2 regions of the Massilia sp. CFBP9026 genome follow, and region 1 is predicted to be linked to the other one. Evidence: predicted binding sites of a transcription regulator. Region 1 holds the regulator's gene; the other holds the start of a gene.
What was found. Region 1 encodes FNR, which switches genes on or off when oxygen is low (the NO sensors DNR and NnrR bind a similar motif). Its sites were predicted from a motif close to TTGATNNNNATCAA; they were not measured.

Region 1 (15,583 bases):
CCCACCCACGGGCGGCGGCGGCTTGATGGTCCAACCCTCCTGCGCGGCGCGCTGGCGCCATTGACCGCTGATTCGCTCCATCGACGCGTTCAGTGCTTCCTTTTCCTTGGCCGCCTTGGCGTCAGCCTCGGCCTTCTTCGCCGCTGCGGCCTGGGCCTGGGCCGGCGGCGGCGGCGGCAGGGCCGCCCAGGAGACGCCGGCCAGGCTCAGGCCCAGCGCCAGCGCCGCCAAGGTGTGCATTCGCTTGGTCATCATCGTGTTCCTCCTGACTGCCCCTGCGGCGCGGCATTATTGGCTGCCGGGGCTTCGGTGCTTCCCGGCGCCGGCGCGGCGGGGCGATTCTCGCCCGACGGCAGGTCGCCGCCTGGACGTCCGGCGCCCGCCGGCTGGGTGACGCCGCTCGACGGCCCCTGGCCACTTTCCTGGGTCGCGCCGCCGATCTCGGCGCCGCTGGTATTGCCGCCCGAACCGCCGGCGATGCCCGGCGTGCCGCCGGCATAGGTGGCATCGGTTTCCGGCCGGGCCGTGCGCGCCATGATCTGGCCGCTCGTCATGCCGCCGGACGAGACCTGGCCGGGATACTTTGTCTGGATCACGCCGTTGGCGGCGGGCGCCTGGCCGCGGTCGCAGCCGGCCAGCGTGCACGCCAGCAGCACCACGGCGCCCACGATCGATGCATTGCGTAGTCTCATCGCCATTCCTCAGTGCGCCGGACCGGGTTGCGGCCGGCCGCCCTGGCCAGGCACCATCTTGCCGTCCTTGTCCATGCCGGGCGGGACGCCGGTCTTCATCTGTTCGTACCACAGCTGGTGGTGGGCCTTGGCCCAGTTCTCGTCCACCGTGCCGTAGCGCATCGCCTCGTAGGCGCCGGGCGTGCCCATGGTGCCGATGTAGGCGTGGCCCATCGCGGCGGCCATGTACAGCGCCGCAGCCCCCACATGCAGCACGTTCGCCACCTGCATCACGTAACGGGTCTGGCCGACGGCGAAGTCGAGCACCAGGCCGGTGACCGACATGATCAGGCCCAGCAGCGCCACGCCGCCCCAGAACCAGGTCTTTTCGCCGGCATTGAAGAAGCCGGCCGGAACGTGCTTGTGGCTGATGAGCCCCCCGCCCTGCTTGACCCATTGCCAGTCGGCGCGGTTGTAGAAATTGCGCTTCAAGAAGGTGAAGAACATCAGGATCGAGCACAGGATGAACAGCGGTCCGACGAAGTTGTGCAGATATTTGGAGATGATCGCCACCCAGGAAAACAGGTCGTGCCCCATCCACGGCAGCATGATCTTCTTGCCGTACATGATGATGATGCCGGTGAGGCCGAGCGCGATGAAGCTGAAGGCCGTCGCCCAGTGCACCTGGCGTTCCCAGCGATTGAAGCGCTGCATCTTGCGGCCTGCTTCCGCCACCTGGTTGGCCGGGCCGATGGTCCGGTAGAACACGAAGATCGCCAGCGGCACCGCGAGCAGGATGAAGCCGGCGATGGTCGCAAGCGGCCCGTTGCGCAGGTGGCGCCAGGTATTGCCGCCGCGCTGGACGATGACGTTGCCTTCCTTGCTACCGTACTGGCCCAGGTAGTGGCGGTCCATGTGCACCCGGCCCGATGCCGGGCTGGTCATGCCGGGATCGGGCACCACCGAGTCGGCCTCGATCTGCAGCATGGTCTGTTCTTCGGCATAGGCCGGCGTGGCATTCTGGTTCTTGACGCCGGCCCAGCTAGCGGAGAACACCAGGGCCGCCGCCAGGAACAGCATGGCGCGCAGCGTATTTAAAGTCGCTCGCATGGTGCCTCCTCAGGGGTTGGCCCGGTTGTATTCGTTCTGCTTGCCGTTGCGGTTCTCGACCGTGGCCCACCAGGCCAGGCGGTCGTTGTGGAAGCGGCGCTGGTAGTGGCGGTCGTCCTTCTTGCCGGCGTATTCGCCCTTGATCCATGGCGGATGCTGGTCCACTTCGAGGCAGCCGGCCAGCAGCACGGCCGGCAGGATCAGTGCGCAGATCTTGATGAGCTTCATGTCGGGAACCTCCCGGAATGGTTCTGCGAATCGCGCGTGTCCTGGTTGACGCGTGGCGAGTCGCCCTCGGCCTTGTACTGGCCGCCGCGTTTCGGTTTGCCGTAGGCGATCTTCCAGCCCCACAGCTGCGGGCCATAGCCGCGCGTCTCGACCCGCTGGCGATAGATGTCGGCGATGATGTTGGCGTCGCCGCCCAGCAGCGCCTTGGTGCCGCACTGTTCGGCGCAGGCCGGCAGCTTGCCTTCGGCGATGCGGTTGCGGCCATACTTCTTGAACTCGGCTTCCGAGGTATCCGGTTCCGGGCCGCCGGCGCAGAAGGTGCACTTGTCCATCTTGCCGCGGTGGTTGAACAGGCCCGTCTCGGGGAATTGCGGCGCGCCGAACGGGCAGGCGTAATAGCAGTAGCCGCAGCCGATACACTGGTCCTTGCTGTGCAGGACGATGCCATCCTCGGTATGGTAGATGCAGTTGGTCGGGCACACGGCCAGGCACGGCGCGTCGGTGCAGTGCATGCATGCCACCGATACCGAGCGCTCGCCCGGGATGCCGTCGTTGATCGTCACCACGCGGCGCCGGTTGATGCCCCAGGCCAGTTCGTGCTCGTTCTTGCAGGCGGTCACGCAGCCGTTGCAGTCGATGCAGCGCTCCGTGTCGCAGATGAATTTCATTCTTGCTGGCATGTCGGTCTCCTCCGTCAGCTCAGGCGCGCACCACGCGGCACAGCGACACCTTGGTTTCCTGCATCATGGTCACGGCGTCATAGCCATAGGTCCAGCCGGTATTGATGGCCTCGCCGCGCACGATCGGCGCCCCATGTTCGGGATAGTGTTGTTCCAGGTCTTCGCCCATCCACCAGCCGCCGAAGTGGAACGGCGCCCACACCAGGCCCACCGGCACCCGCTCGGTGACCATCGCCATCATCTTCAGGCGCGCGCCGGTCGGGGTCTCGAGCCACACGTACTCGCCCAGCTTGGCGCCGATCTGCACCGCATCGCGCGGGTTGATTTCGACGAACATGTTTTGCTGCAGCTCGGCCAGCCAGGGATTGGACCGGGTTTCCTCGCCGCCGCCCTCGTATTCGACCAGGCGGCCGGAGGTCATGATCAGCGGAAAATCCTTCGAATAGTCGACCGCCTGCACCGATTTGAACAGCGTCGGCAGGCGCCAGTGATTGGCCTTGTCGTCGTAGGTCGGGTACTGGGCCACCAGGTCGCGCCGTGGCGTGGCCAGCGGCTCGCGGTGGACCGGCACCGGATCGGGGAAATTCCACACATTGCAGCGCGCCCGGGCATTGCCGAACGGCGCGCAGCCGTGGGCGATGACGACCCGGATGATGCCGCCCGACAGGTCGGTCTTCCAGTTCTTGCCCTCGGCCATGGCTTGCTCGGCCGGGGTCAGCTCGGCCCACCAGCCCAATTTTTTCAGGAACACGTGGTCGAACTCGGGGTAGCCGAAGTCCAGCTCGCTGTGCTTGTTGGTCGAGCCGTCGGCCGCCAGCAGGCTCGAACCGTTGTGCTCGACGCCCCAGTTGGCACGGAACGGCAAGCCGCCCTCGGCCACGCTCTTGCTCAGGTCATACAGGATCGGCGTGCCCGGATGCTTCATTTCCGGCGTGCCCCAGCACGGCCACGGCAAGCCGTAGTAGTCGCCCTTGCACGGGCCGGAATCGGCGCGCAGCGTCGTCGGGTTGAAGGTGTGCTTGTTTTCCATGTGCAGCTTGAGCCGCTCGGGCGAGCAGCCCGTGTAGCCGATGGTCCAGCACGAGCGATTGATCTCGCGCAGGATGTCCTCGACCACCGGCTCGTTGTGCACCACCTTGATGTTTTTCACCAGCTCGTCGGCGAAGCCCAGCTTGCGCGCGAACAGGTACATGATTTCGTGGTCGGTCTTGCATTCGAACAGCGGCTGGATCACCCGCTCGCGCCACTGGATCGAGCGGTTCGAGGCGGTGCAAGAACCCTGGGTCTCGAACTGCGAGGCCGCCGGCAACAGGTAGACCCCATCGCTGCGGCCATGCATCGCCGCCGTCATGCTCGGATAGGGGTCGATCACCACCATCATGTCGAGCTTTTGCATCGCCGCCTTCATGTCCGGCAGGCGGGTCTGGCTGTTCGGCGCGTGGCCCCAGTAGAGCACGGCGCGCAGATTGCTGGGCTGGTCGATGAACTGGTTTCCTTCATTCACCGCGTCGAACCAGCGCGACACCGTGATGCCAGGCTTTTCCATCAATTCTTTTGAACCGAAGCGCGACTTGATCCACTCGTAGTCGACGCCCCAGACCGCGGCGAAGTGCTTCCAGGCCCCTTCGGCCAGGCCGTAGTAGCCAGGCAGCGAATCGCCGTTGGGGCCGACGTCGGTGGCGCCCTGCACATTGTCGTGGCCGCGGTAGATATTGGCGCCGCCCCCGGGAATGCCGATATTGCCCAGCGCCAGCTGCAGGATCGACAGCGCGCGCACATTGGCGGTGCCGACGTGGTGCTGGGTGATGCCCATGCACCAGACCACGGACGAGGGACGGTTGGTGGCCAGCATCTCGGCCGCCATGCGCACCGCCGATTCCGGCACGCCGGTAACGTCCGACACCTTATCGGGCGTCCATTTCATGACTTCGGCGCGCACGTCCTCCATGCCCCAGGTGCGCTCTTCGATGAATTTCTTGTCTTCCCAGCCGTTATTGAAGATATGCCACAGGATGCCCCACACCAGCGGGATGTCGGTGCCGGGCCGCACGCGCACATAGTGATCGGCAAAGCGCGCCGTGCGGGTAAAGCGCGGATCGATGACGATCATCTTGGCGCCCAGTTCCTTGGCGTGCAGGAAGTGCAGCATCGAGATCGGGTGCGCCTCGGCCGGGTTGGAGCCGATGAACAGCACCGCCTTGCTGTAGTGCAGGTCATTGAACGAGTTGGTCATCGCCCCGTAGCCGAAGGTCTGGGCCACGCCGGCGACGGTGGTCGAGTGACAGATGCGGGCCTGGTGGTCGCAGTTATTGGTGCCGAAGAATGATACCCATTTGCGCAGCAGGTAGGCTTGCTCGTTATTGTGCTTGGAGCTGCCGATCACCATCAGCGCATCGGGCCCGGCTTCCTTGCGCAGTTGGAGCAGCTTGTCGCCGATCTCGTCGATCGCCTGGTCCCAGGAGATGCGCTGGTACTTGCCATTGACCAGCTTCATCGGATAGCGCAGGCGATGCTCGCCGAAGGCGTGCTCGCGCACCGAAGCGCCCTTGGCGCAGTGGGCGCCCATATTGATCGGCGAATCGAAGGCGGCCTCTTGCCGCACCCAGACGCCGTTGGCGACGACGGCATCGACCGAGCAGCCGACCGAGCAGTGGCTGCAGACGGTGCGCTTGACCACGGTCGGCACCGGGGTATCCGCTACCGGGTCGGCCTGGGCCGGTTCGATCACGTTCAGCGGCAGGTGGCGCGCCAGGGCTCCGGCGCCGGCGGCAACGCCGGCCCCGACCAGGAAGCGGCGCCGTTTCAACGCGCTGTCGCGCGTGGACTTGACCAGTGACATATCGATTCCTCTGCTTGCCTACCAGTAGGCGGCGGTGGCGTAATAGCGGCGGATGTGATCCGTCTCGTGGTAGCCGCGCTTGACCTTGGGGTCGGGCGCGGCCGGGGCGGCCTGCGGTGCCGCGGTCGCCGGGGCGGCGGCAGCGGCCACCACCAGTGCGCCCAGGGGGGCGGCTTTCAGGAAGCCGCGGCGGGCCGGGTCGGGCTGGTCATGGGCTTGTGGATCATGCTTGCTCATCGGTTTCCTCTCCTACGCCGAAGCTTTCGGCCTCGATTGCCAGGAATGCCTGGGCGAAGCGCGCGACCAGGCAGTAATAATTGGCGCCATCGGCATTGGCGATGTCGTCCAACGCGCGCATGCACCAGGAGCCGATGTGGGCCTCGAAGAAGCGGCGCTGCACGTCGAGCGGCTGACGCCGGATGCCGGGCGTGCCGGCCACCAGCACGCGCATGGTCTCGCACAGCGCGCCGAGGTGGTCTTCGAACTCGCCCCGCCCCTGTATGCGCGCCAGGCCAAGCTGGGCCAGGTCTTCGCGCAGATGCGCGAGCGGCGTGTCGTTCATGTAGCCGGCCAGGTAGCGCGAGCCATACGGATCGACCGGCGGCGTGCCGACGCTGACGAACAGCGCGCTGAATTCATCGTGGACGAGTCGGGGGTCCATCACGCCGGATGCGACGGTCAGTTGGTCCCAGGCGCGTTCGAGCGCCGGGTCGCCGCCCTCGGCCAGGATGGGATCGCTGGACGCGAGCGCATCGAGCAGCGCCGCGTCGGGCGCGGCCAGCAGTAGCCGGGAGAGCAAGGCATACAGATCCGCCCTGGCCTGGTCTTCGCCGCCCGGCGGCAGGTCCGGTCGAACGATTGCGGTGGCAAAGGCGCTGCGATCGGGCACGGTCTCGGTTGTTGATGACACTGGGGAACACTCCAGTTGTTCAATTTATATGGCAGTGTAGGCCTCGATTGATATTGAGTGCGCACAGTTGCCTATACGGCTAAATGAACCCAGCATGGGTGAGCACGGGCGCCAAACGACCGGAACACAACGAATTTGTTTCTCAAATGCAATAAATGGCATTTGTTTGTCGAGATAAACGCTTCAACACGTCTATAATTCCGGTGTACCCGAACCAAGCGACCATCCCTCATGAGCCAGACCCTGTCCCGGCAAGCCGAGCCGCCTCTCAATATCCACGCCCTCAAGTCCTGCGCGCAGTGCAGCATGCACCAGCTGTGCCTGCCGATGGGCCTCGAAGACGCCGAGATCGACCGCCTGGACAAGATCATCGGCCGCCGTCGCCGCCTGGAACGCGACGAGCGCCTGTACAGCGTGGGCGAATCGTTCCGCAACCTGTACGCGGTGCGCTTCGGCCACTTCAAGACCTACCAGGTGAACGCGGCCGGCGAAGCGCAGATTACGGGTTTCCAGATGGCCGGCGAGCTGCTGGGCATGGACGCGATCAGCGGCACCCACCATTGCGACGCGGTGGCGCTGGAAGATTCCGAGGTGTGCGAGATCCCGTTCGCGCGCCTGGAAGACCTGTTCGGCGAAGTGCCGACGCTGCTGCGCCACTTCCACCGCATCATGAGCCAGGAAATCACGCGCGAGCAGAACGTCATGCTCTTGCTCGGCAATATGCGCGCCGAGCAGCGCTTCGCCGTGTTCCTTGTGAACCTGTCGGCGCGCTACGCCACCCGCGGCTATGCGGCCAACCGCTTCCAGCTGCGCATGTCGCGCGAAGACATCGGCAACTACCTGGGCCTGACGATCGAAAGCATCAGCCGCCTGCTGTCGCGCTTTAAAAAGCAGGGCTGGCTCGAGGTCGACAAGCGCGAAGTGACGCTGCTCGATCCGGTCAAGCTGAAGGCGCTGGCGGCCGGCACCGACGTGTGCAGCCCGATGGCCTGAAACATCATGGCGCCCGACCTGCACCTGCGTAGCTACGACCGCGTGCACTGGGGCGACCGCCACGACTTCGCCCAGCTGGTGCTGCCGGTGCACGGCGAAGTCGTGCTCGACATCGAAGAGCGGCGCGGCCGGCTCGATCCCCTGCATGGCGCGCTGGTGGCGCCCGGCGCCTGGCATGCGCAATCGAGTCCGGGCGCGAATGATTCCCTGATCGTCGACGTCGATGGCGCCGCCTTCGACGACGGTCCCTGGCAGCGCCTGCTGGAGCGGCCTTTCGTCACGCTGGCCCCTGCGGCGCGCAAGCTGGTCGAGTTCATGGGACTGATGGCCCGTGAAACTGGTCCACACCGCGCGCCGGCCCGTTCGCTAGTGCAGGGCTGGGTGCCGCTGCTGCTCGACACCCTGAGCCTGGACGCGCCGCGCGCCACCTCGCGCCTGGCGGCCCTGCTGGCACGGATCGAGGCCGCGCCCGGCCTGGCCTGGAGCACCGAATCAATGGCGAATGCCGCCAACCTGAGCGTCAGCCGCCTGCACGCACTGTTTCGCGAAGAGCTGGACAGCACGCCGCATGCCTGGCTGCTGGGCTGCCGCCTTGATTGCGCGCGCGGTCTGTTGACCCACAGCGCGCGCAGCGTGGCCGACATCGCCCTCGCCTGCGGCTTCTCGGACCAGGCCAGCCTGACGCGGGCCATGCGCCGCGTATTCGGTACCACGCCCGCTGCCTATCGGCGTGCAGGTCAAGAGAATCCACCAAAGCCGCAGTAGTCCCGGCCAAGACTGGATGCACGATCAGGTCCGAGAATCTCCTTTCAAAGGAGATTCATCATGTACACCGCTACTGGCGCGGGCGGACTGTCCCGCTCCACCCTGCTCGGCATCGGCGCCGGCATCGCCGCCGGCGCACTCTGGGGCCTGGTCTTCCTGGCCCCGGAACTGGCGCCCGGATTCCTGCCGATCCAGCTCTCGGCCGGACGCTACCTGGCCTATGGCTTGATTGCCACTATCCTCATCTACCCGGCATGGGGACGGCTGCGCCGCCACCTCGGCTGGCCGGCGTGGCGCGGCCTGATCTCGCTCAGCCTCACCGGCAACATCATCTATTACCTGTTCCTGGCCAACGCCGTGCAACTGGGCGGCGTGGCAATGGCCTCGATCGTGATCGGGCTGCTGCCGATCGCGGTCACCCTGGTGGGCTCGCGCGACGGCAATGCGGTGCCGCTGCGCCGGCTGCTGCCTTCACTGCTGCTGAGCGGCGCCGGCCTGGCCTGCATCGGCTGGGAGTCGCTGTCGGCGTCCGGGCCTGGATCGCTGGCCGGCCTGGCCTGCGCCTTCGGCGCACTGGTGTCGTGGACCATCTTCGCGGTACATAACATCCGCTGGCTGGCGCGCATCGAGGGGATTTCGTCGCATGAATGGAACCTGCTGGTGGGCGTGGTCACGGGCGTCATGGCCTTGGCGCTGGCGGTACCGGCCTTCGTGCTGGCGCCGGGTGAGCACACCCTACCGGCCTGGCTGCAGTTCGGCGCGCTGGTCAGCGCGGTGGCCATCCTGTGCTCGGTGGTCGGCAACGCCCTGTGGAACCACGCCAGCCGCGCGCTGCCCCTGAGCCTGATGGGGCAGATGATCGTGTTCGAGACAATCTTCGCGGCCCTGTATGGCTTTTTGTGGGAAGCGCGCTGGCCGAGTGGGTTCGAGACGGCCGCGCTGGGGTTGCTGGTGGCGGGAGTCATTTCGTGTGCGTCGGCGCACCGCGGCGCGCATTGAGGGCGCTTAAGCGACTAGTTGCGCAGGATCCGATTCATTCGTCCCCCTCCTTGGCAGCAGCTCGGGATGCTGGTCGATGATTTTTTCCAAACGCTTGAGGCGCTTCAAGCCACTACCTGTATGCTTGCTCAGATCGATCATGGCCTTGTAGATCGTCACCATGTCGTCGACTTCTTGCTGGCACCTCGATTCGATCGCTTGATAATTCTTGACGTCGTAAGCATCCCAGACACGCGTGCCGGACTCCATTGTTCGGCCAGGAATATATTTTTGATAGAGTGCCGCTTTGGTTTTCGGATAGGCGAAGTAGCTCTGATTGAACGAGAATTGGGTGTATGTCGCAACACTCAAGTCAATCTGTCGACATCCGCAAAGAAGATCATGTACATTTTCCGGCGGCGCAACCCTAGCATGAACCATACGCGCCAGCAGCACCGGTATATCGCTGTGCGAGATGCCAATCCCTGCAAGCATCAGCCCTCCAGATTGTTTGCTGATCGAACGCCACTGCGCCTCCAGGTATTCGTACAGTCCTCTCAATACTGCGTCTTCCGATCCGAGTTCCCACTCCCAGAACCGTCGCGGCGCTTCCAGCCGATCCTGCATCGGAAAATAAGTCTGCAAGACACCGCCAATGATTTTATGCCCAGGCAGGAATGGCGAAAAACTCAGTCCGCCGTGACTGGTGCGCACCCGATCTGCTTCAGGCACGTAATACTCCAGGTCAAAAAAAATGACCTTCGTCGTCTCAGGGTAAAAGCGCAGCATGTTCGATTCGAAGAGTGGTTGGAGCGAGGATTCTACTTGCGCTTCGAAACGCACAGACGCCTGCTCCGGAGGTAGCGCCTGCTGCACCCCGCAGGAGCAGGCGGCGCTACCTGCCGTTCATCGCAAGCCAGGCTGCGGGACGGACAGTATGATCGACGCACTTTCCTTTCGTACCCGCCGCCATGTTCTCACGCTACCGCCCGTCTCCCCGCATCGCACGCCTGTCCGCCGCTGCCATTCTGCTGCTGGCCGCCGCCGTCCCGGGCGACGCCAGCGCCTCCCTCCTGCCGGACGTCCCCGACATCAAGGCCGTCACCGACTACCGTCCGAAGATCCCGCTGCGCGTGTACACCGCCGACAAGGTCCTGATCGGCGAATTCGGCGCCGAGCGCCGCGAATTCGTCCCGGTGGCCAAGGTGCCGGCGCTGCTCAAATCGGCCGTGCTGGCGATCGAGGACACCCGCTTCTACGAGCACGGCGGGGTCGACTGGATTCGTGCGCTCGGCGCGGCCAAGGCCAATATCGGCGACTTCGGCAGCCAGGGCGCGTCCACCATCACGATGCAGGTCGCGCGCAACTTCTTCCTGTCGCGCGACAAGACCCTGCCGCGCAAGCTGACCGAAGTCGCCCTCGCCTACAAGATCGAAAAGGCGCTCTCGAAGGACCAGATCCTAGAGGTCTACCTGAACCAGATCTATCTCGGCCAGCGCGCCTACGGCTTCGCCAGCGCGGCGCGCACCTATTTCGGCAAACCGCTGCCAGACCTGAGCCTGGCCGAGATCGCGATGCTGGCCGGCCTGCCGCAAAACCCTTCCAGCAGCAACCCGGTGTCCAATCCCCAGGCGGCCCGCAAGCGCCAGCAGGTCGTGCTCAGGCGCATGCGCGAACTGGCGATGATCACCGAACTCCAGTACCGCCGCGCCCTGGACGAACGGCTGCAGGTGCGCAGCTACGGCGCTACCCTGAACCCGCGCGCGGCCTGGGTCGCCGAGATCGCGCGCCAGGCGGTCCACGCCCGCTTCGGCCAGGCGGCCTACGAACGCGGCATTACGGTCACCACCACCATCGTGGCCGCCGAGCAGGACGCGGCCTATGAATCGGTGCGCCGCAACGTGCTCGCCTACGACCGCCGCCACGGCTACCGCGGCCCGGAAGCGCGCATCGCGCTGCCGGCCGGCGCCGACGAAAAAACGGACGCGATCGCCGCCGCCCTGCAGCAACGCCCCTCCGTGGACGGCTTGATCCCGGCGGTGGTCGTCGCTGCATCGCCAAAGCGGGTGCGCGCCCTGCTCGCCAACGGCGACGCCGTCGAGATCACCGGCCCGGGCCTGGCCTTCGCCGCCGGCGCCCTCTCAAGCAAGGCCAAGCCCGCGGCGAAACTGGCGCCCGGCGCCGTCATCCGGCTTGCGAAGGCCGCCGATGGCGCCCTGGCGATCGCCCAGCTGCCCGAGGTGGCCGCCGCCTTCGTGGCGCTCGACACCGAGACCGGCGCCTACCGCGCGCTGGTCGGCGGCTTCGATTACTCGGTCCACAAGTTCAACCACGTGACCCAGGCCTGGCGCCAGCCTGGATCGAGCATCAAGCCCTTCGTCTATTCCGCCGGCCTGGAACGCGGCTTCTTCCCCGGCACGCAAATCCTCGACGAGCCGCTCGACTTCAGCGCCGAGAAGGCCTACGCCAGCTGGTCGCCGCGCAATGACGACAATGTGTTCGAAGGCCCGGTCACGGTGCGCCACGCGCTGTCGCGCTCGCGCAATGTGCCGACCGTGCGCATGCTGCGCGCGCTGGACGTCGACTACACCCGCGAGCACCTGGCGCGCTTCGGCTTCGACGCCGCCCGCCAGCCGCGCAACCTGACGCTCGGCCTGGGCACGGGCGCCGTGACGCCACTGCAGATGGCCGGCGCCTATGCGGTGCTGGCCAACGGCGGCTACCGCGTCGAACCGTGGCTGATCGCGCGCATCCAGGATGGCGACGGCAAGGTCTTGCTCGAACAGGCTGCGCCGCCGCCACGCCAGGCAAGCGCCCGGGTGCTCGACGAGCGCAACGCCTTCATCGTCGACAGCATGCTGCGCGACGTCACCCGTGTTGGCACCGCGGCGGCGGCCTCGCGCCAGTTGCAAAGGTTCGACCTGGCCGGCAAGACGGGCACCACCAGCAATGCGATCGACGGCTGGTTCGCCGGCTATGGCGGCGGCGTGTCGGCGGTGGCCTGGATGGGTTATGACGAGCCGCGCTCGCTCGGCGGCCGCGAATTCGGCTCGACCCTGGCGCTGCCGATGTGGGTCGACTTCATGCGCGTCGCGCTGGCCAAGACCCCACAGCACGAGCCGCTGCCGCCCGAGGGCGTGGCGCGCGCCGGCGGCGACTGGGTATATGCCGAATATGCGGAACAGGAACACCCGCCCGAGGCGGCGGATGGAATCGAGGTCTTGATGGGGACCTTCTCGTCGGCCGACGAGGCGACGCAGTAGTCTGGCTTACAGCTCGATCACTAGCTCGGGACGGAAGCCCTCCTGCTCGCCCTTGCTCAGGTAGCCCAGCGGATTGGCCACAACCCGGCACGACCAGGAATGGGCGCCGTCGCGGCCCTCGACCATGTAGTCGTTCAGGCAGTGCAGGTGGCCGTGCATCCACAGCTGCGCGTGCTTGAACAGGCCGTCGAGCGCATTGCAGAAGCCGGCCGTGCCGGGCGTGAGGCCGTAGCGCGGATCGGCGCTCATCAGGCTCGGCGCGAAGTGGGTGACCACCGCCGTCTTGCCTTCGAACGGCGTGGCCAACGCTGCGCGCAGCCAGGCCTGGCAGTCGAGCGACATGGCGCGGATGCCCTCGGCCAGGACCTTCTCGCCCTCCTTCAGGGTCGTGTTCTTGCTCAGGTAATAGTTGGCCGCGCGGAACGCCTTGTTGCGCTGCTGCATCTGCTTGGTGAGGTCGGTGTCGCGCAGCGCCAGCGCATCGAAATCGCTCCACAAGGTGGTGCCGATGAAGCGCACGTGATCGATGACGACGATCTCGCGGTCGAGCCAGACGATGCCGAGACGCTCGCAGGTGGCGCGCAGCCGCGCATAGGTGGCGTCGTGGTCGAGGGAATCGAATTCGTGGTTGCCGGGAATGAACAGCACGCGCTTGCCGGCCAGCGCCGGCAATGCGGGAGAGAAGCGCTCGAGTCCGAAATCCTGGGTTTCCAGGCGCGAGCCGTCCTGGTAGGAGCCGATGTCGCCGGCCAGCACCACGACGTCGGTGTCCGGCAGGATCAACGGCTGGAAGCCGGGATAGCGTTCGAGGTGCAGGTCGGAGAAAAGCTGTATGCGCATGGGCTCCGAGTATACAGCAGGCGCCGCCCGGCTTCAGGCGGCGCCGGCGTATCAGAAGCGCACGTTCGCCGTCAGGCTGGCCGAGCGCGGCGTGCCCGGCGTGTAGCGGTAGCCGCTCTTGTTGATGGCCGCGACATACTTCTCGTCGCCGATGTTGTACACGTTCAGGCGCAGGTCGAAGTTCTTGCTGACCTTGTAGCCGACCATGGCATCGAACACCCAGTACGACTCGGTGTAAGCCGGGGTGCCGATCGCGCCGTCGGTGCCGCGCGCCAGCTTGTCGCTGAAACGCGCGCCGCCGCCGATGCGCAGGCCCCACGGCAGGTCGTACGAGGTCCAGGCGGTGAACGACTGCTTCGGCGTGTAGGTCAGGCTGTTCTCGCCGGCCGCGGTGACGTTGCGGCCACGCTCGACGCTGGTGTCCATGTACAGGTAGCCGGCGCTGAGCAGCCAGTGCGGGGCCAGCTCACCGGTGGCGCCCAGTTCCACGCCCTGCACCCGCTTCTCGCCGGTCTGGTACCACTGCTGGTCGGCCGGATCCTGCTCGACCTCGTTCTCGACCTCGGTGCGGAACAGCGCGGCCGACAGCGACAGCTTGGATTTCAGCAGATCGAGCTTGCCGCCGACTTCGGTGGTGACCGTCTTCTGCGGGTCGTAGATCGGATTCTGGGCGCTGTTGGCGCTGCCCGACGCGGTGAAGCTGCCACCCGGCGGCTGCTTCGAGCTGGCGACCATTGCGTATACGCTGCTGTTGGCGGTGGGCTTGTACAGCGCCGACAGCTTGCCGTTGACGAGGTTCTCGCCGACCTTGAAGCGGGTCGCGGTCAGCACGTTATTGGTCAGCGCCACCACCGAATAATCGCCGCGGAAGTGGTCGAGGCGCACGCCGCCGTTGAAGATCCAGCGTTCGCCGACCTTGACGGTGTCGAACACGTACACGCTCTGGGTGTCGATCTCGCCCTCGTTGTAGGCGCCGGTGCGGCGCACGTTGACCGGCGTGGTCGGCGCATCGCTCGGGTTCGGACGGTAGATATTCGCGGCCGGCAGCGTGCCCAGGCCAGTCAGGCCCCAGGTGGTCTGGCGTTCGCTGGTGATTTCGAGGCCCGTCACCAGGGTGTGCGACACGGCGCCGGTATTGAACTGGCTGGTCAGGGTCGTGACGTTGGTGAGGATCTTGTTTTCCTGGTCCTTGCCGGTGCGGATGCTGCGCGCCAGGGTCCAGGTGCTCGGGTCGCCCTGCACCGGCGTGGCCAGGTTGGCGGCGCTGGTGAGGAAGGCGGTCAGCAGGTAGTCCTGGCTGGTCTTGCCGTAGCGGCTCGTGTTCTGCAGCTTCATGGTCGGCGAGAAGTCGTGCTCGATGCGCACGGTGGCCATGTCGGCCTTCACGTCGTCGTAGTCATCGACCGAGCCATAGAAATTCTTCGGGTCGACCTTGGGAGCGTCGGCGACCCAGGGCCGGGCGCGGTCCGGGCTGGTGTAGCCGGGCAGGCCGATCACGAAGACGCCGCCGTCGGGGATGTTGTTCTGGTCGACGTGCAGGTAGTCCAGGTGCACGCGGGTCGGGCCGTTCAGGCCAAAGCCGATGCTCGGCGCTACCGCCCAGCGCTTGTTCTCGACCACGTCGCGCGCGGCGCTGCCCGAATCCTGGGCCAGCACGTTCAGGCGCACGGCGATGCCGCGCTGTTCATCCAGCACCTTGTTGACGTCAGCCGTGATGCGTTTCTGGTCGCCGCTGCCGCCGGTGATCGCGGTAGTCACCAGGTCGGTGAGATTCGCCTTCTTGGTCACAAGGTTGACCGAGCCGGTGGGGGCGCTGCGGCCGTTGTCGGTGCCGGCCGGGCCTTTCAGCACGTCGATCTGCTCCAGGTTGAACACGTCGCGCGAGATCGAGCCGATATCGCGCACGCCGTCGACATAGATGCTGCTGGAGGTGTCGAAGCCACGCATGAAGATCGCGTCGCCGGTGTTCGTGTTGCCGTTCTCGCCCAGGAAGAAGGCGCCGACGCCGGGGGTGTTGCGCAGTGCCTCGGTCAGGGTCAGGGCGCCCTGCTGCTCGAACAGCTCCTTCTTGATCACCTGGATCGTCTGGGCGGTATCGACCAGGCGCTCGGTGTACTTGGGCGACGAGGCATTCTCGGCGCGGAACGGGTTCTCGTAGGCGCCGACGACTTCGACGGTCGACTGTGGAGCGATGGTGGCAGGCGCTGCGGTGGCAGCGGTGGCAGCGGTGGCATCGTCGGCGGCGTGCGCGCCGAGCGGCAGCAGGGCCGCGGCCAGTGCGGTGCCCGCGAGCTGGCTGCGGGTGA
Region 2 (15,583 bases), on a different contig from region 1:
TCGCGTTCTCCGCCAACAGCGACAGCGCGACCAGCGAACGCACCGGCGATGCCGTCGATGCGTCGTCGATCACGGCGTAGTCGTGGTGGTGCAGGATGGCCCACGACACGTGGTCCGATAGGCCCCAGTTACGCGCCAGCAGGCAGCCGACGGCGGCGTGGCTGGTGTCGTGGCGTTCTACTTCGAGTGCGGTGAAGGGGCGGACCGCTTCGAGCGAGGCCGCGCCATAGGTGACGTTGTAATCCTTGAAACGCTCCATCAGTAGCGGCACGCCGGTATCGCAGAACAGGCCGAAGGTGTGGGCCACGTCGGCCTCGCCCATGCGCAGGCGGCGCGACAGGAACACCATCGCGTGCGCGCGGCGGGTCGAGATGTCCCAGAAGCTGGCCAGGGCCGCGCTGTTGGCGGGAATCGCCTGGCGCGCCAGCAGGCCGGTCATCAGGGCCGCCACCTGGTTAATACCGAGGAACAGGATGGCCTGCTCGATCGACTTGGCCTTGCGCCGGCCGCCATAGATGGCCGAATTGGCAAGTTTCAGGAGGGCGCCGGACATGCCGACGTCGCTCGCCACGATCTTGCCGATGGCGTCCAGCGACGGATCTTCCGCCGCCAGTTCGCGCTGCAGGTCGGCGAGCAGGCTGGGCCGAGGCGGGATGCGGATCGACTTGATCAGGGCATCGACCTGGTCGATCTGCGGAATGGGCTCGACGACGGTGTTCATGGAGGTAGAGGCGCGAATGGGCTTCGCGGAAATGCGGAGGACCCTGCCACTATACCCGAGTCATTTCTTTATTGCAGCAAGGCAATGCCATTATCACTCTGTTCTTGTATCAATTTCACCAAAACGGCGGGTCGCGCTGTCCCAGGCTAGAATCGCCGCATGGCTATTTCTACAATTGCAGGGATCGATTTTTCGGCGCCGGCAGAGACGGTTGCGCAGCAGTTGATTGGGGTCACGGTGCTGATTGACGGCGTCGGCGGCCGCATCGTCGAGACCGAAGCCTATGACCATGAAGACCCGGCCTCGCATGCGTATTCCGGGCCGACCGAGCGCAATGCGTCAATGTTCGGGCCGCCCGCGCATGCCTATGTCTACAGGTCGTACGGCATCCACTGGTGCCTGAATTTCGTGTGCCAGGAGGCCGGTCACGGCGCCGGTGTCCTGATCCGCGCGCTCGAGCCGGTGGCGGGGCTGGACCTCATGCGGGTGCGGCGCGATGCGGTGGATGAGCGCCTGCTGTGTTCCGGGCCGGGCAAGCTGTGCCAGGCGCTGGGCGTGACCCGTGCGCACAATGGCATGGCGTTGTCGGAACGACCATTCGAACTGCTGCCGGCCGCGCCGGGATTGACGCTCGTGGCCGGGCCGCGTATTGGGATTTCGAAGGCGGTCGATGTGCCGTGGCGGTTTGGGTTGGCGGGGTCGAAGTTCGTTAGTCGGCCGTTCAGGTAGTACTTGGGCACCCGCCTTCGCGGGTGCGACGTGGCTGCTTTGTCAATGTAGGTGATGTCAGGCGCGTCGGCGCGTCGGGGCGGCGGGCAGGGCGCGTACCGGGCCGCTCCGCATCGCGCTGCCCGATGCGCGCCGTTCGCCCACGCCCTGGAAGCCGGCTTCCGGCGCTTCTTCAACGATCGTCTCCTGTTGCGCTTCGACGCCGGCCGCATCGGCGTCCAGACCCGGCGCGATGCGGAAGATCGCCACCGCCTTCGCCAGGTTGACGGTCTGCTCGTGCAGGCTTTCGGCGGCCGCCGCGGCTTGCTCGACCAGGGCCGCGTTCTGCTGCGTCATGCCGTCCATCTGCCCGACCGCGCGATTGACCTCGGCGATGCCGTCGGCCTGTTCGGTGCTGGCGATACTGATGCGGCCGATGATGTCGTTTACCTGGCGTACCGAAGACACGATGTCGCCCATGCTGGCGCCGGCCTCGCTGACAGAGGCGTTGCCGCGCTCGATGATGTTGACCGAATCGGCGATCAGGCCCTTGATCTCCTTGGCCGCCGCCGCCGAGCGCTGGGCCAGGGTGCGCACCTCGGAGGCCACCACCGCGAAGCCGCGTCCCTGTTCGCCGGCGCGCGCCGCTTCTACCGCCGCGTTCAGGGCCAGGATATTGGTCTGGAACGAGATGCCGTCGATGACGCCGATGATCTCGACGATCTTGCGCGAGCTGGCCTGGATCGATTCCATCGTCGTCACCGCCTGCTGTACCGCCTGGCCGCCGCGCGCCGCCAGTTGCGCCGCCGTCGCCGACAATTCCGAGGCCTGGCGCGCATTGCTGGCATTGTCCTTCACTGCCGTGGTCAGGGTCTCCATGGTGCTGGCGGTCTGCTCGAGCGAGCCGGCCTGCATCTCGGTGCGGGTCGAGAGGTCGAGGTTGCCGCTGGCGATTTCCTGCGACGCCGTGTCGATCGAGCGCACCGCGTTCATCACGCTGTGCAGGGCGGCGTTCAGGCGCGCGATGGTGTGGTCGAGCGCGCGCGCGGTGTCGTCGATCTCGTCGCGGCCTTTCGCCTGTAGCGGTGGCGCGTCGAGCCGGCCCTCGGCCAGTTCGCCCACCGTGCGCGCGATCGAGTTGATCCCGGCCAGCATCGAGCGCCGCACCAGCATCGTCACCGCCAGCGACAGCCCGATCGACAGCAGCACCAGGCCGGCCATGCTCAGGCCCAGGCTGCGAAACTCGGCCTTGGCGGCGGCGTGGGCGTCTTCGCTCATCTTTTTTTCCAACTGGGCCAGGCGCGTCAGTTCGGCGTCGAGGGCGACGAACTGCTGCTCGGCCTTCTGCATCGAGTTGGTGGCAATCGACTGGTCGACCGAGGCCATCTCGATGGTCTCGCCGACCGCCTTGCGGTAGCTTGCCAGCGCCGCCTGCGAGGCCTCGATCGGCGCGCGCTCGTCCGCTTCGGCGCTTTGCGCGAACCTGCCCAGCTTGTCGCCGATGGCGGTGTGCCTGCGCCCGATGTCGGCCGTCAGGGCCGTCAGACGGTTCTGGGCGAAGCTGCCGTTGACCCAGGCCAGCAGCTGGTAGGCGTTGGCATGCGCGAAGCGCGCCTCGCCGGCGACGTCGGCCACCGCCTGCAGGCGCGCGGCGCGCACCTGCACCATGTGTTCGAGCGAGGCGTTCTGGCGCACCATGCCGTAGTAGGCGGCCGCCGAAAGCATGGTCAGCAGGACGAGCACGAGTCCCGGGGCCAGCAGCAGTTTCTGGCCGATCCGCAGTTTGTTCAGCATGGATTACTCCGTGAGAGGTGGCCATCGCTGGACAGGAGACGCAGCGAGAATAGCCGTCGTCCCCGCGCAGGCGGGGACCCAAGTTTGCCGGCACCCCGAGAGCGCCAGCCGAAACTCACTTCTTATAAATCCCCGCCTCCAGCACCACGTCGTCGACCAGCAGAATGTACGTGGTCTTCGGCTCGATCTTGCCGGTGGTCGGATTCTTGTACTGGTAATCGACCCAGCCCTTGCCCTTGGCCGCAGCCAGCTCGATGATCTCGCGCCGGTATTTCTTGCCGTTCGCATCGGGCACGTCGGTCAGGTCCTTGCCGACGATCGACGGGTTGTACGGGTGCGCCAGCACGATGCCGGTCTTGACGTCGCGCAGGTCGACATACAGCGAGCCCTGGACGAAGCTCGGATCCTTGGCATTGATCAACCTCATCATCTCGGCCTTGCCCTTGGCCTTGATCACGGCGGCGCCGCGCTCGGCCATCGCGATGGCGTCCTTCTCGTTTGGTTCATTGGCCTGGGCGGCGCTTGCGGCCAGGCCCAGGCACAGGGCGGCAGCGGTAAAGATCAGTTTCATGGCAGTTCCCTTTCAAGTGTTTTCTTGGGCTCATATTGCTTAAGTGCATTGGCAAATGTACCGGGGCGGAAAGGAGACGGATTGCGGCCGCGCAATATCGAGACAGGGTAGGGCCGGAACGTTGCGTGCCGGTCTCAGGCGATGTCGAGGGCGTCGGGCGCCGCTGTGGGTTGTCGGGAACCCATTGTTGCTTAATCGAACGCGGCAGTAGCCCGGTATGGCTGGCTGGGCTAAAATCCTTTTTTTTCGGAACTTGCAGTAATGAAACTGGAACAACCCGCCATCTTCGAGGACCGGACCGAACGGCCCCATCCTGCCCCCGTCCATCTTGCTTATCGCCCCGATATCGATGGCCTGCGTGCGGTCGCCGTGCTGGCGGTGGTGCTGTTCCACGCTTTTCCGACCTGGCTGCGCGGCGGCTTCATCGGGGTCGATGTCTTCTTCGTGATCTCCGGCTTCCTGATCTCCAGCATCCTGTTGCGCGAGCTGCGCCAGGACGCGTTCAGTTTCGCCGGCTTTTACGCGCGGCGCGTGCGCCGCATCTTTCCGGCCCTGGTCGTGGTGCTGGCAGCCTGCCTGGCCTTTGGCTGGCTGGCCCTGTTCCCGGACGAATACGCGCAACTGGGCAAGCACGTGGTCGGCGGCGCCGGGTTTGCCGCCAACTTCTTCTACTGGGCCCAGATCGGCTACTTCGATACCGCGGCCGAAACCAAGCCGCTGCTGCACCTGTGGTCGCTCGGGATCGAGGAGCAGTTCTATATCCTGTGGCCTGTCGTGTTGCTGCTGGCCTGGAAGCGGCGCATGAACCTGCTGCTGGTCGCGGCGGCGCTGGGCGTGGTGTCCTTTCTCGTCAACGTCGTCGGCGTCATCCACCATCCCAGCGCCACCTTCTATTCGCCGGCCAGCCGCGCCTGGGAAATGCTCCTGGGGGCAGGCCTGGCCTGCGTGCACGCGCGGGCGGCCGCTGGATTGCCCTTGCTCCCTGCGCGCGGCGCGGCGCGGCGGCTGCCGCGGCTGTCGCCTGACCAGCTGGCCTGGACCGGCGTGGTCCTGCTGGGCGCCGGCCTGGCGTCGATCACGCGCGATCACCGCTTCCCCGGATGGCCGGCGCTGCTGCCGGCCGTCGGCGCGCTGCTCATCATCGCGGCGGGCCCCAGGGCGTGGTTCAATCGCATGGTGCTGTCGAACCGGCTGATGGTGTGGGTTGGACTGATCAGTTATCCGCTCTACCTGTGGCATTGGCCGCTGCTGGCCTTCGCCCAGATCATCGAGTCGGGGACGCCGGCGCCGACGATCCGGGCCGGCGTGGTGGCGCTGGCGTTCATGCTGGCCTGGCTGACCTGGCGCGTCGTGGAGCTCCCGCTGCGCGCAGCCAGGGAAAAGACCGTGATCGCCGTCCTGTGCGGGCTGATGCTCGCCTGCGCCGCCACCGGCGGCTATCTGTGGTTCAGGCAAGGCCTGCCCGAGCGCGAGGTGGTCCAGGACAACCTGGCCAACCAACAGGCCCTGGTGGTGTTCGAGGACAAGGCCAAGGCGGCGGCATGCAAGGCGCGCTATGGCTTCGAGTCGATGTATGACTATTGCATCATGTCCGACCCCGCCAGGGACCCGACCGTGGTCCTGCTGGGCGACAGCCATGCCTATCACCTGGTGTACGGCCTGATGAAGTACTACGACGGACTCGGCGACAACCTCCTGAAGCTGGGCACCCGCTATCCCTACTGGGGCATCGAGCCGGGTGACGATCCGTACCAGCAGGCGACCCAGCCGCTGCTCGAGAAAGCACTCGCGATGGACTCGGTGAAAACCGTGCTGATCTCGACCCATGCGCGCTTCAGCGCCGCCCCTGGCGGCAAGGTCGTCATCGAGGCCGCGCGCGAAACCTTCCGCCGCTTCCTGGGCGCGGGCAAGCACGTGATCTTCATCAGCGATGTCCCGACCATCGGTTTCGATCCGCGCGCGTGCATCAAGCGCGCCGGGGTGGCTTCCTCGGCCACGCGCTTTCCGTGCTCCATTACGCGCGAAGAATGGGACACGCAGATCGCGCAGCACAAGGAAGTCCTGGCCGGCCTGGCCCGCGAGTTTCCGCAGGTCGAATGGTTCGATGCGTCCGAGGCACTGTGCGACGAACGTGAGTGCCATGCGATGATCGACGGGCGTCTGATGTACCGCGATAACAATCACTTGAGCCTCGACGGCGACTACCTCGTCAGCCGGCATTTCGCCAGGCGCCCGCCATTCAGTCCAGCGCCATAGCGCGTGGCTGCCTCCTGCCGCGGCAGGGGGCGGCGCTGCCCGGCGTTGTCCGGGATTTGTGCCTTCCTTGTTTTAACTCGGGCGTCCGGCTTGGTTATGTTGATTCACGGCAATTGAGCAGTAGCTCAGTTACCTAAGATGGGTACTTCCCGGCAATTTTTATTCCCCGCCGGCTTCATCTTTCGTTTCCGGAGAATCGACGTGATCACGACTGCATCGACGCCCTCGAAGTTCAAGCCGTATACGCGCCAGTCCATCGTTACTGCGCGCCAATGGGAATGGCTCACGCCCGAGCTGCAGGAAGCCGTACAGGTGGTATCCCACGTGCTGCCGTTCCGCACCAACGCCTATGTCATGGATGAGCTGATCGACTGGAAGCGCGTGCCCGACGATCCGATCTACCGCCTGACCTTCCCGCACCGCGACATGCTGCCGGCCCAGGAATACGAGCAGTTGCGCGAGCTGGTGCTGTACAAGAAGGACGATGCCGCGATCGCGCGCCTGGTGCACGACATCCGCATGCGCATGAACCCGCACCCGGCCGGCCAGATGACGCACAACGTGCCGCGCGTGAACGACGCGCCGCTCAAGGGCTTGCAGCACAAGTACAAGGAAACCGTGCTGTTCTTCCCCAGCGCCGGCCAGACCTGCCACGCCTACTGCACCTTCTGCTTCCGCTGGCCGCAGTTCGTCGGGATGGAAGAGATGAAGTTCGATGCGCGCGAGTGCAGCGAACTGGTGGCCTACCTCAAGATGCATCCGGACGTGACCGACGTCCTGATCACCGGCGGCGACCCGATGATCATGAACACCCGCTCGCTGGCAGAGTTCCTCGAACCCCTGCTGGCGCCCGAGCTGGAACACATCCAGAACATCCGCATCGGCACCAAGTCGGTCGCCTATTGGCCGCAGCGCTTCGTGTCGGACAAGGACAGCGACGACCTGCTGCGCCTGTTCGAGAAGGTGGTGGCGAGCGGGAAGAACCTGGCCATCATGGGCCACTACAACCACGCGGTCGAGCTGCGCGCGCCGATCGCCCAGCAGGCGGTCAAGCGCATCGTCGGCACCGGCGCCACCCTGCGCATGCAAGGCCCGCTGATCCGCCACATCAACGAAGACCCGAAGAGCTGGGCCGAGCTGTGGACCACCGGCGTACGCCTGGGCGCCATCCCCTATTACATGTTCGTCGAGCGCGACACCGGCCCGCGCGACTACTTCTCGCTGCCGCTGGCGCGCGCCCATGAGATCTTCCAGGAAGCGTACTCGATGGTCTCGGGCCTGTCGCGCACCGTGCGCGGGCCGTCGATGAGCGCCTTCCCGGGCAAGGTCGTGATCGACGGGGTAGTGACCATCAATGGCGAGAAGCTGTTCGCGCTGCAGTTCCTGCAGGCGCGCAATCCGGAATGGGTGCGCCGCCCGTTCTTCGCCAGGTTCGATCCCAATGCGACCTGGCTCGACCACCTCAAGCCCGCGTTCGGGCGCGACCGCTTCTTCTTCGAGATGGAAAGCGGCGGTCCGCTGCGCGGCCCCGGCGGACGCGTGATCCCGCTGGTCCCGGCCGGCCAGCGCGGCGAAGCCCAGCCCGACGCGGCTTGATGCCAGTCCCCGGTCCGATGATGCCAGCCGGCCTGGCTTGCCCGGCACCCCTGCGCCTGTCCGGCGTGGGGGTGTTCTTCTACGTGTTCCTGCCGTTCGCGCTGGGGCACTTCCTGTCTTCGCTGCTGCGCAACGTGAACGCGGTGCTGGCCTCGCACCTGGTGGGTGCGCTGGCGCTCACGCCGGGCCAGCTCGGATTATTGACCAGCGCGTTCTTCTTCGCCTTCGCCCTGGTCCAGCTGCCGGTCGGGATGGCGCTGGACCGTTATGGGCCGCGCCGGGTGCAGGTGGCGATGCTGCTGCTGGCTTCCTGCGGCGCGCTGCTGTTCGCGAACTGCAGCGGCTTTTATGGCCTGCTGGCGGCGCGCGCCGTCATGGGCTGCGGCCTGGGCGGCTGCTTCATGGCGGCGGTCAAGGCGATCTCCACCTGGATCGCGCCGAACCGGCTGCCGTCGGTGCACGGCTACCTGATCGCGGTGGGCGGCATGGGCGCCGCCAGCGCCACCATGCCGGTGCGCGCGGCGTTGGAATACACCGACTGGCGCGGCCTGTTCCTCCTGCTGGCGGCGCTGGTGGCCTGTACCGGCCTGCTGATCGCGCTGCTATACCCCAAGACAGATGGCCCGGCCGCGCAGCGCGGTCCGCTTCTGCCGGCCCTGCGCGAAGTCTGGCGGGCATCGAGCTTTCGCGCGGTGGCTTCGCTGGTGCTGATCCCGCATGCGGTCTTCTTCGGCGTGCAGGGCCTGTGGATCGGGCGCTGGCTGTCCGACGTGGGGCGCTATCCCGAGCCCGCGGTCGCCTATCTGCTCTACCTGGGGATGGCGGCTGTGGTGTTCGGCGCGATCGCGGTCGGCATGATCACCGAATGGGCCGGACGGCACGGCATGCCGCCGCTCGATGTGGCGGCCGGCGGCATCACCTTCTTCGTGCTGGTGCAGGCCGCCTTCGTGGTCGGTTACCGGCCCAGTTTCGCGATGCTGTCGGTGATGTTCACGCTGGTGGGCACGATCACCGGCATCGAGTACGCCATCGTGGCGCAATCGATGCCGCGCGAACTGACGGGACGCGCCGCGACTTTCCTGAACCTCCTGATCTTCATCGGCGCCTTCCTGGTGCAGGCCGGTTTCGGGCTGGTGATCGGGCTGTGGACACCCGATGTACTCGGGCGCGCGCCGCCGGAAGCCTACCGCGCCGCCTTCGCCCTGCTGGTGGCGATTCAGCTACCCGGCCTGTGGCGCTTCGCGCGCCGGCGCACGGCTGAGCTTTCTCAGCCGTAACGTGCAAGGGCGACTTGTCATATACACTTTCCCCATTCAATATTCCTGGGGAAAGCCATGGGCAAACCACTTCCGTTGATGTGCGCAGGCGCCGCCATGCTGCTGCTGGCCGCCTGCGGCGATAAATCGACCTTGCCGGCCGGCGCCGACATGGGTTCGCAGCCGACCCTGAAGGAGCCGAACAGGACCCTGATCCCGACCGTCCACATCGCCCCGGCCAAGAGCTGGCCGGCGAACATGACGCCGACCCCGGCGCCCGGCCTGGCGGTGAACGCCTTCGGCACCGCGCTGGATCACCCGCGCTGGATCTATGTACTCCCGAACGGCGACGTGCTGGTGGCCGAGACCAATGCGCCGCAGCGTCCCGCAAAGAAGGGCATCGGCGACTGGGTGACGGGCAAGGTCATGGCGCGCGCCGGCGCCGGCGTGCCGAGCGCGAACCGTATCAGCCTGTTGCGCGACGCCGATGGCGACGGCGTGGCCGAGCTGAAAAGCGTGTTCCTGAAAGACCTGAATTCGCCGTTCGGCATGGCGCTGGTGGGCGACGTGCTGTATGTGGCCAATACCGATGCCGTGGTGCGCTTTCCGTACAAGGAAGGCGTGACCGAGATCCTGGACAAGCCGCAGCAGGTGGCGCCGCTGCCGGGCGGGCCGCTGAACCACCACTGGACCAAGAACATCATCGCCAGCAAGGACGGCAGCAAGCTGTACGCGACCACCGGCTCGAACAGCAACGTCGCCGAGAATGGCATGGACCAGGAGCAGAACCGCGCCGCGATCCTGGAGATCGACGTCGCCAGCGGCAAGACGCGTGTCTTCGCATCGGGCCTGCGCAATCCGAACGGCATGGCCTGGCATCCCGAGACCGGTGTGCTGTGGACCGTGGTGAATGAGCGGGACCTGATCGGCAGCGACCTGGTGCCGGACTACCTGACCTCGGTGAAGGATGGCGGCTTCTATGGCTGGCCGTACAGCTACTTCGGCAAGAACGTCGACACGCGCGTCGAGCCGCCGCGTCCCGACCTGGTGGAAAAGGCGATCGTGCCGGATTACGCGCTGGGCGCCCATGTGGCGGCGCTGGGCCTGGCCTTCTACGAAGGCTCGCTGCTGCCGGCGCAGTTCAGGCACGGCGCCATCATCGGCAACCACGGCTCCTGGAACCGCAAGCCGCGCTCGGGCTACAACGTGGTGTTCGTGCCGTTCAAGGATGGCCGGCCGAACGGCAAGCCGGTCGACATGCTGACCGGCTTCGTCAACAAGGATGGCGAGGCCCATGGCCGGCCGGTGGGCGTCGCGGTCGACCGCAAGGGCGCGGTGCTGGTGGCCGATGACGTCGGCAACGTGATCTGGCGCGTGGTGCCGGACGCGGGCTGATGCGCCGTCAGGCGCATCCAGTGACCAGCAACACCGGCATCCCGGTCCACGCGATCGCTACGAAGGCCAGCACCGCGCTGGCCGCCGCCACATAATCCACGAACTCGGTCGACCCCTGCCGCAGGCGTTTGCCGCCGGCGGCGCCGCTCCATACGCAGATGGCCAGCGCCAGCAGCGTGACGCCGCCCAGCAGCCACGGGTTCGGCCCCTCGGGCCGCCAGGCGCCCGGCGTGCACTGGGCCGCGGCCACGATATAGCTCAAGCCAAAGTGCGCGGCCCAGACCAGGAGGGGAAGCGAGGCGCGCGTGGCGCGCTGGAAGAATCGGTCGTCCATAGTCAATCCATCACCAGCAGCAGGCCACGGATCACCACCATGGCGGTCAGGCCCTGCAGCGTCACGTAATGCCAGATCAGCGCGATATTGTCGCGCGTGGCGCGGTTTTCCGGCTTGACCAGGCCGCGCCAGGCGCGCACGCACAGGTAGGGCGCGGCCAGCAGCAGCACGAACAGCATCACGCCCTGGAAGCCGAGCATGATCGAGATCGAGGCATTCCAAGCATCCTTGGTGCCGTCCAGGTGTACCAGGCGCCAGCTGTGCACGTCGAGCAGGAAGGCGGCCGTGGTGCAGGCCAGCGCCGCCAGCGTGGTCCAGGCCATGCCGTGGCCCTTCAGGCGGCCGCCGAACCAGACCAGGGCGGAGCCGGCCAGCAGCAGGATGGCCGCGCCGATGGTGTACGTCCCGTCGGGCAGCGAGGCGCCCGGCGGCGGGCAGATCTCGAGCCGCATCGAGGTGTGGATGTAGGTGTAGGCGAAGGACCAGAAGATCCCGTAGATCACGATCAGCATGATGAAGGTGCCCCACCACGAATGCGAGGCCGTCCCGACCGCGCCGATCGGCAGCTTGATGCCGCCGCCGATCGGCGCCTCGCGCATGTTCACGCTGCGGTCCGATTGCCACAGCCAGCCGATGATGGAGGCGACGGCGATGATGCCGCAAATAGTGGCCAGCACCATTGCCTTCACGGTCAGCAGCAGGAAGAAGCCGGCGGTTCCGGCGGCGCCGATCACGGTCAGCCAGCTGTCGCCGGGCAGGATCATCAGGTAGCTCGGCGTCGCGCTCACCGGGCTGGTGGCGATCGTCTCGCGGCGGCCGGTGACGGTATTGGGCAGGTAGTGGCGGCCTTCTTCGACTTCCTTCGACAGGTTAGGCTGGTCCCACAGCGGATCGTCGGAGGTGACGATCGGGATGCTGCGGTTGCCGTAGTCTTCGGACGGCAGCCACTCGAGGGTCGCCGCATTCCACGGATTGCCCACCTCTTTCGTCGGGCGGCGCAGGGTACGGGTGGCGTCGACGATCATGGCCAGGATGCCGAGGGCGAACATGAAGGCGCCGACGGTCGAGACCATATTGAGCCAGTCCCAGCCCATCTCGTGCGAGTAGGTGTAGACCCGGCGCGGCATGCCGTACAGGCCTGTGAAGTGCATCGGGAAGAAGGTGATGTTGAAGCCGCCGAACAGCAGCCAGAAGATCGGCTTGGCCCAGCGCTCCGACATCTGGTTGCCGTTGATGAGTGGCAGCCAGTAATAGATGGCGGCGAACACCGGGAACACCATGCCGCCGATCAGCACGTAGTGCAGGTGGGCGACGATGAAATAAGTGTCGTGCACCTGCCAGTCGAACGGGATCACGGCCACCATCACGCCGGTCAAGCCGCCGAGCACGAAGATGAACATGAAGCCGAGCATGAAAAGAGTAGGAGCATTGAGCTTGATGCGGCCACTCCATAATGTGGCGATCCAGCCGAACACCTGGATGCCGGTGGGGATCGCGACCGCCATGCTGGCCGCCGAGATCAGGCTCATCTCGAGCACGCCCAGGCCGGCGGTGAACATGTGGTGGGCCCACAGGCCGAAGCTGAAGATGCCGACGCCGACCAGCGCCACCACGATCACGCGCCGTCCCACCAGGCGGTTCTGGGCGATGGTCGGGATCATGGTCGAGATCATGCCGGCCGCCGGCAGGAAGATGATGTAGACCTCGGGGTGGCCGAAGAACCAGAACAGGTGCTGCCAGATCAGCGGGTCGCCGCCGCGCTCGGGATCGAAGATCGGCATATTGAAGGCGCGCTCGAGTTCGAGCAGCGCGGTGCCGGCGATCACGGCCGGGAAGGCGATGATGATCATCACGCCCACCACCAGCATCGCCCAGGCATAGACCGGCATGCGGCGCAGGGTCATGCCCGGCGCGCGGGTGAACAGGATGCCGACGATCAGCTCGATCGCGCCGGCGATCGCCGAGATCTCGATGAAGCCGATCCCCAGCAGCCAGAAGTCGGCATTCAGCCCGGGCGAATACTTCATGCCGGTCAGCGGCGGATACATGAACCAGCCGCCGTCCGGCGCCAGGCCCCAGAACAGGGTGCAGAAGAACGCCAGGCCGCCGAAGGCATAGGCCCAGAAGGCATACGCCGACAAGCGGGGGAAGGGTAGATCGCGAGCGCCCAGCATATTGGGCAGCAGGTAGACCGCGATCGCCTCGACGATCGGGATCGCGAACAGGAACATCATCACGGTGCCATGCATCGTGAAGATCTGGTTATAGGTGCTGGCCGCCACCAGGTCGTTGTCCGGCACCGCCAGCTGCACCCGCATGATCAGGGCCAGGATGCCGGCCAGGATGAAGAACAGGATCGCGGTCCCGATGTACATCAGGCCGATATTGGTGTTGTTGACCGACTTGAAGAAGCGCCAGCCGCGCGGGGTTTCCCAGATCTCTTCGAGACGGGTCAGCTCCAGCGGTGGGCGGGGCACGGGGTTCGGTAACTGATCGGGTAAGGTCGCGTCGCGCGTCGTCATTTCAGGTGCTCGAGGTAGGTGGCCAGTGCGCGCAGGGTTTCGCCGTCCAGGTCTTGTGAAGGCGGCATGAACACGCCCGGCTTGATGGCTTGCGGGTCGGCGATCCAGCCGGCCAGCGTGCCACGGTGGTTGCGCAGGGTGCCGGCCGCGATCTCGCGGCGGCTACCGACGTGGGTCAGGTCGGGGCCCAGGCGCGAGGTGTCTGCGATCCTCGCTTGCTCGGAGAATGGCGGCACGTCGGTGACGCCGCGGATCGTGTGGCAGGCCTGGCATTGCTGCGCCAGGAAGGCTTCGCGGCCGCGCTGCAGCACCGTGGTGTCGGCCGGCAGCGCGGGCCCGGCCTGGCGCGCCAGCCAGGCGTCGAATTCGGGGCGCGGCAGGGCGATCACGTGGAAGGCCATGCGCGCGTGCTGCTCGCCGCAATACTCGGCGCACTGGCCGCGATAGACGCCCGCCTTGTCGGCGCGCAGGGTCAGGCCCGTCACGCGGCCCGGGATCATGTCGCGCTTGCCGGCCAGCGCCGGCACCCACAGGCTGTGGATCACGTCGGACGCCGTCAAGCCGAGGTAGACCGACTCGCCGACCGGGATGTGGATTTCATTGGCGGTGATGATCTCGCGGTTGGTCGCCGGGTCGCGGTAGCGCACCTCCCACCACCACATCTTGCCGGTGACCGAGATCGTCATCGCGTCGTGCGAGGTCTGCGGCGCCAGCTGCGCGCTGCGCCAGGTGCTCCAGGCGAGGAGGGCGGTGAGCACCACGACCGGGAAGGCGATGCCGGCGCCGAAGATCCAGATGGCGGGCCGGATCGGGCGCGCCTGGCGCCGCATGGCCAGCGTCAGCAAGGCCATCACGAAGATGAAGATCAGCGTGCCGCCGACAAACAGCACCCAGGTGAACTGGTGAATGATGGCGGCATCGGCGCCGGCCGGGTGGAGGACGGATTGCAGGTCGTTCATCGCAGCTGGCTCATTTCAGCGTGTACATGAAGGCGGCCATGTGGCGCGCATCTTCTTCGGAAATGCCGAGCGCCGGCATCAGCGTGCCGGGCTTGACCGCGGGCGGATTGCGCAGGAAGCGCACCATGTTCTCGGGCTGGTTCGGGATGCTGCCCGCGATATAGCTCAGGCGGCCCATGTATTGCAGCGACGGGCCGGCGTCGCCGTTCGTGCCCTGCACCTCGGGAATGAAATGGCAGGCCGCGCACTGGTATTGCTGGGTCAGCAGGCGGCCGCGCTCGGGATCGCCGCCTTCGACACGGCTGGGCTGGTCCTGGCTGCTGCAGGCGCTCGCCAGCGCCGCGCACAGCAGCAGGGTGCCGGCGCGGAGCGGGGATGGACGGCCGTATTGACAGATATTCATGCGCACGGTTGATTTTTCGTGAAAAAGCTGTGGCTTTTATAATACAAGAAATTAGATGTCATTTTTTTAACTGAACGCCCTAGGTTATGCTATCCAATCGCGCACGACTTATTGTCAAGACCATGGTGCTGACCCTGCTGGGGGCAGGACTGATCGGCGCCGTCATCGGACTGATCGTCCTGCGCGGCGGCTTCTACAACATCGCCGCCACCCAGCAGCACTACCCGCTGATCTATACCGTCTTCGAGGAAGGCTTGCAGTACTCGGTGCAGAACCATGCGCGCGATATCCAGGTGCCCGAGGGACTGGGCGCGCCGGAGCAGCTGCTGCGCGGCGCCGCCGTCTACAAGGCCAACTGCATCCAGTGCCATGGCGGGCCGGGTGTGGCGCCGCTCAAGCAGGGCATGAGCATGCAGCCGGTGCCCGGTCCGCTGGTCGACGCCGATCTCAATTGGGAAACGCGCGAGCTGTACTGGATCACGCGCAACGGCATCAAGATGAGCGGCATGCCGGCCTGGGAATACCATCTGAGCGACAACGATATCTGGGCCGTGGTGGCGTTCGTGTCGTCCATGCCGAACATGACGCAGGAAGATTTTCGCCGCATGACCTCTACCGGGGCAGCGGCGGCAACCGTAACCCAGGGGGAGGCGCCATGACCGCAGCACGCATTCCCGCCATGATGGCGCTGGCCATGCTGGTGGCCGCTTGCGGCCCGACGCGGCCGGCGCCCGGCATCCAGGGCGATCCCGAACGCGGCATGGTCGCGCTGAGCCAGTACGCCTGCCATTCCTGCCATGCGGTGCCCGGCATCGCCGGTTCGAAAGTCTATGTCGGCCGTCCGCTCGAGGACATGGCCGAGCGCCGCTACATCGCCGGCAAGGTGCCGAACACCCAGGACAACCTGGTGCGCTGGATCATGGATCCGCAGGCCATCGACCCGGGCAATGCGATGCCGGCCATGGGCGTGAGCGAGCGCGATGCGATCGACATCAGCGCCTATCTACTCAGTCAATAGGCCGATCCTTGGTATCATCCCCGGTTTGACGCGGGCCGCCACGGCCCGCG

Region 2: the regulator FNR is predicted to act here: its motif matches at 6,150-6,163, upstream of SOM28_RS05370 (KamA family radical SAM protein).

What each region holds. Positions count from the first base shown of each region.
Region 1 is NZ_JAXCWH010000001.1:380,948-396,530, reverse strand. Features, by position in the region: gene SOM28_RS01675 (hypothetical protein) at 1-255, opposite strand, end outside; gene SOM28_RS01670 (hypothetical protein) at 252-692, opposite strand; gene SOM28_RS01665 (formate dehydrogenase subunit gamma) at 702-1,781, opposite strand; gene SOM28_RS01660 (hypothetical protein) at 1,791-2,009, opposite strand; gene fdh3B (formate dehydrogenase FDH3 subunit beta) at 2,006-2,689, opposite strand; gene SOM28_RS01650 (formate dehydrogenase subunit alpha) at 2,709-5,528, opposite strand; gene SOM28_RS01645 (formate dehydrogenase) at 5,547-5,765, opposite strand; gene SOM28_RS01640 (TorD/DmsD family molecular chaperone) at 5,752-6,438, opposite strand; gene fnr (fumarate/nitrate reduction transcriptional regulator Fnr) at 6,670-7,431, shown strand; gene SOM28_RS01630 (helix-turn-helix transcriptional regulator) at 7,438-8,196, shown strand; gene SOM28_RS01625 (DMT family transporter) at 8,257-9,195, shown strand; gene SOM28_RS01620 (3'-5' exonuclease family protein) at 9,202-9,963, opposite strand; gene SOM28_RS01615 (penicillin-binding protein 1A) at 10,146-12,437, shown strand; gene SOM28_RS01610 (metallophosphoesterase) at 12,444-13,277, opposite strand; gene SOM28_RS01605 (catecholate siderophore receptor Fiu) at 13,329-15,583, opposite strand, start outside.
Region 2 is NZ_JAXCWH010000002.1:264,694-280,276, reverse strand. Features, by position in the region: gene SOM28_RS05395 (HDOD domain-containing protein) at 1-721, opposite strand, end outside; gene SOM28_RS05390 (DNA-3-methyladenine glycosylase) at 881-1,450, shown strand; gene SOM28_RS05385 (methyl-accepting chemotaxis protein) at 1,508-3,223, opposite strand; gene SOM28_RS05380 (cache domain-containing protein) at 3,339-3,794, opposite strand; gene SOM28_RS05375 (acyltransferase family protein) at 4,056-6,050, shown strand; gene SOM28_RS05370 (KamA family radical SAM protein) at 6,252-7,646, shown strand; gene SOM28_RS05365 (MFS transporter) at 7,646-8,923, shown strand; gene SOM28_RS05360 (PQQ-dependent sugar dehydrogenase) at 8,981-10,297, shown strand; gene SOM28_RS05355 (hypothetical protein) at 10,305-10,631, opposite strand; gene ctaD (cytochrome c oxidase subunit I) at 10,634-13,153, opposite strand; gene coxB (cytochrome c oxidase subunit II) at 13,150-14,112, opposite strand; gene SOM28_RS05340 (c-type cytochrome) at 14,123-14,515, opposite strand; gene SOM28_RS05335 (c-type cytochrome) at 14,602-15,174, shown strand; gene SOM28_RS05330 (c-type cytochrome) at 15,171-15,533, shown strand.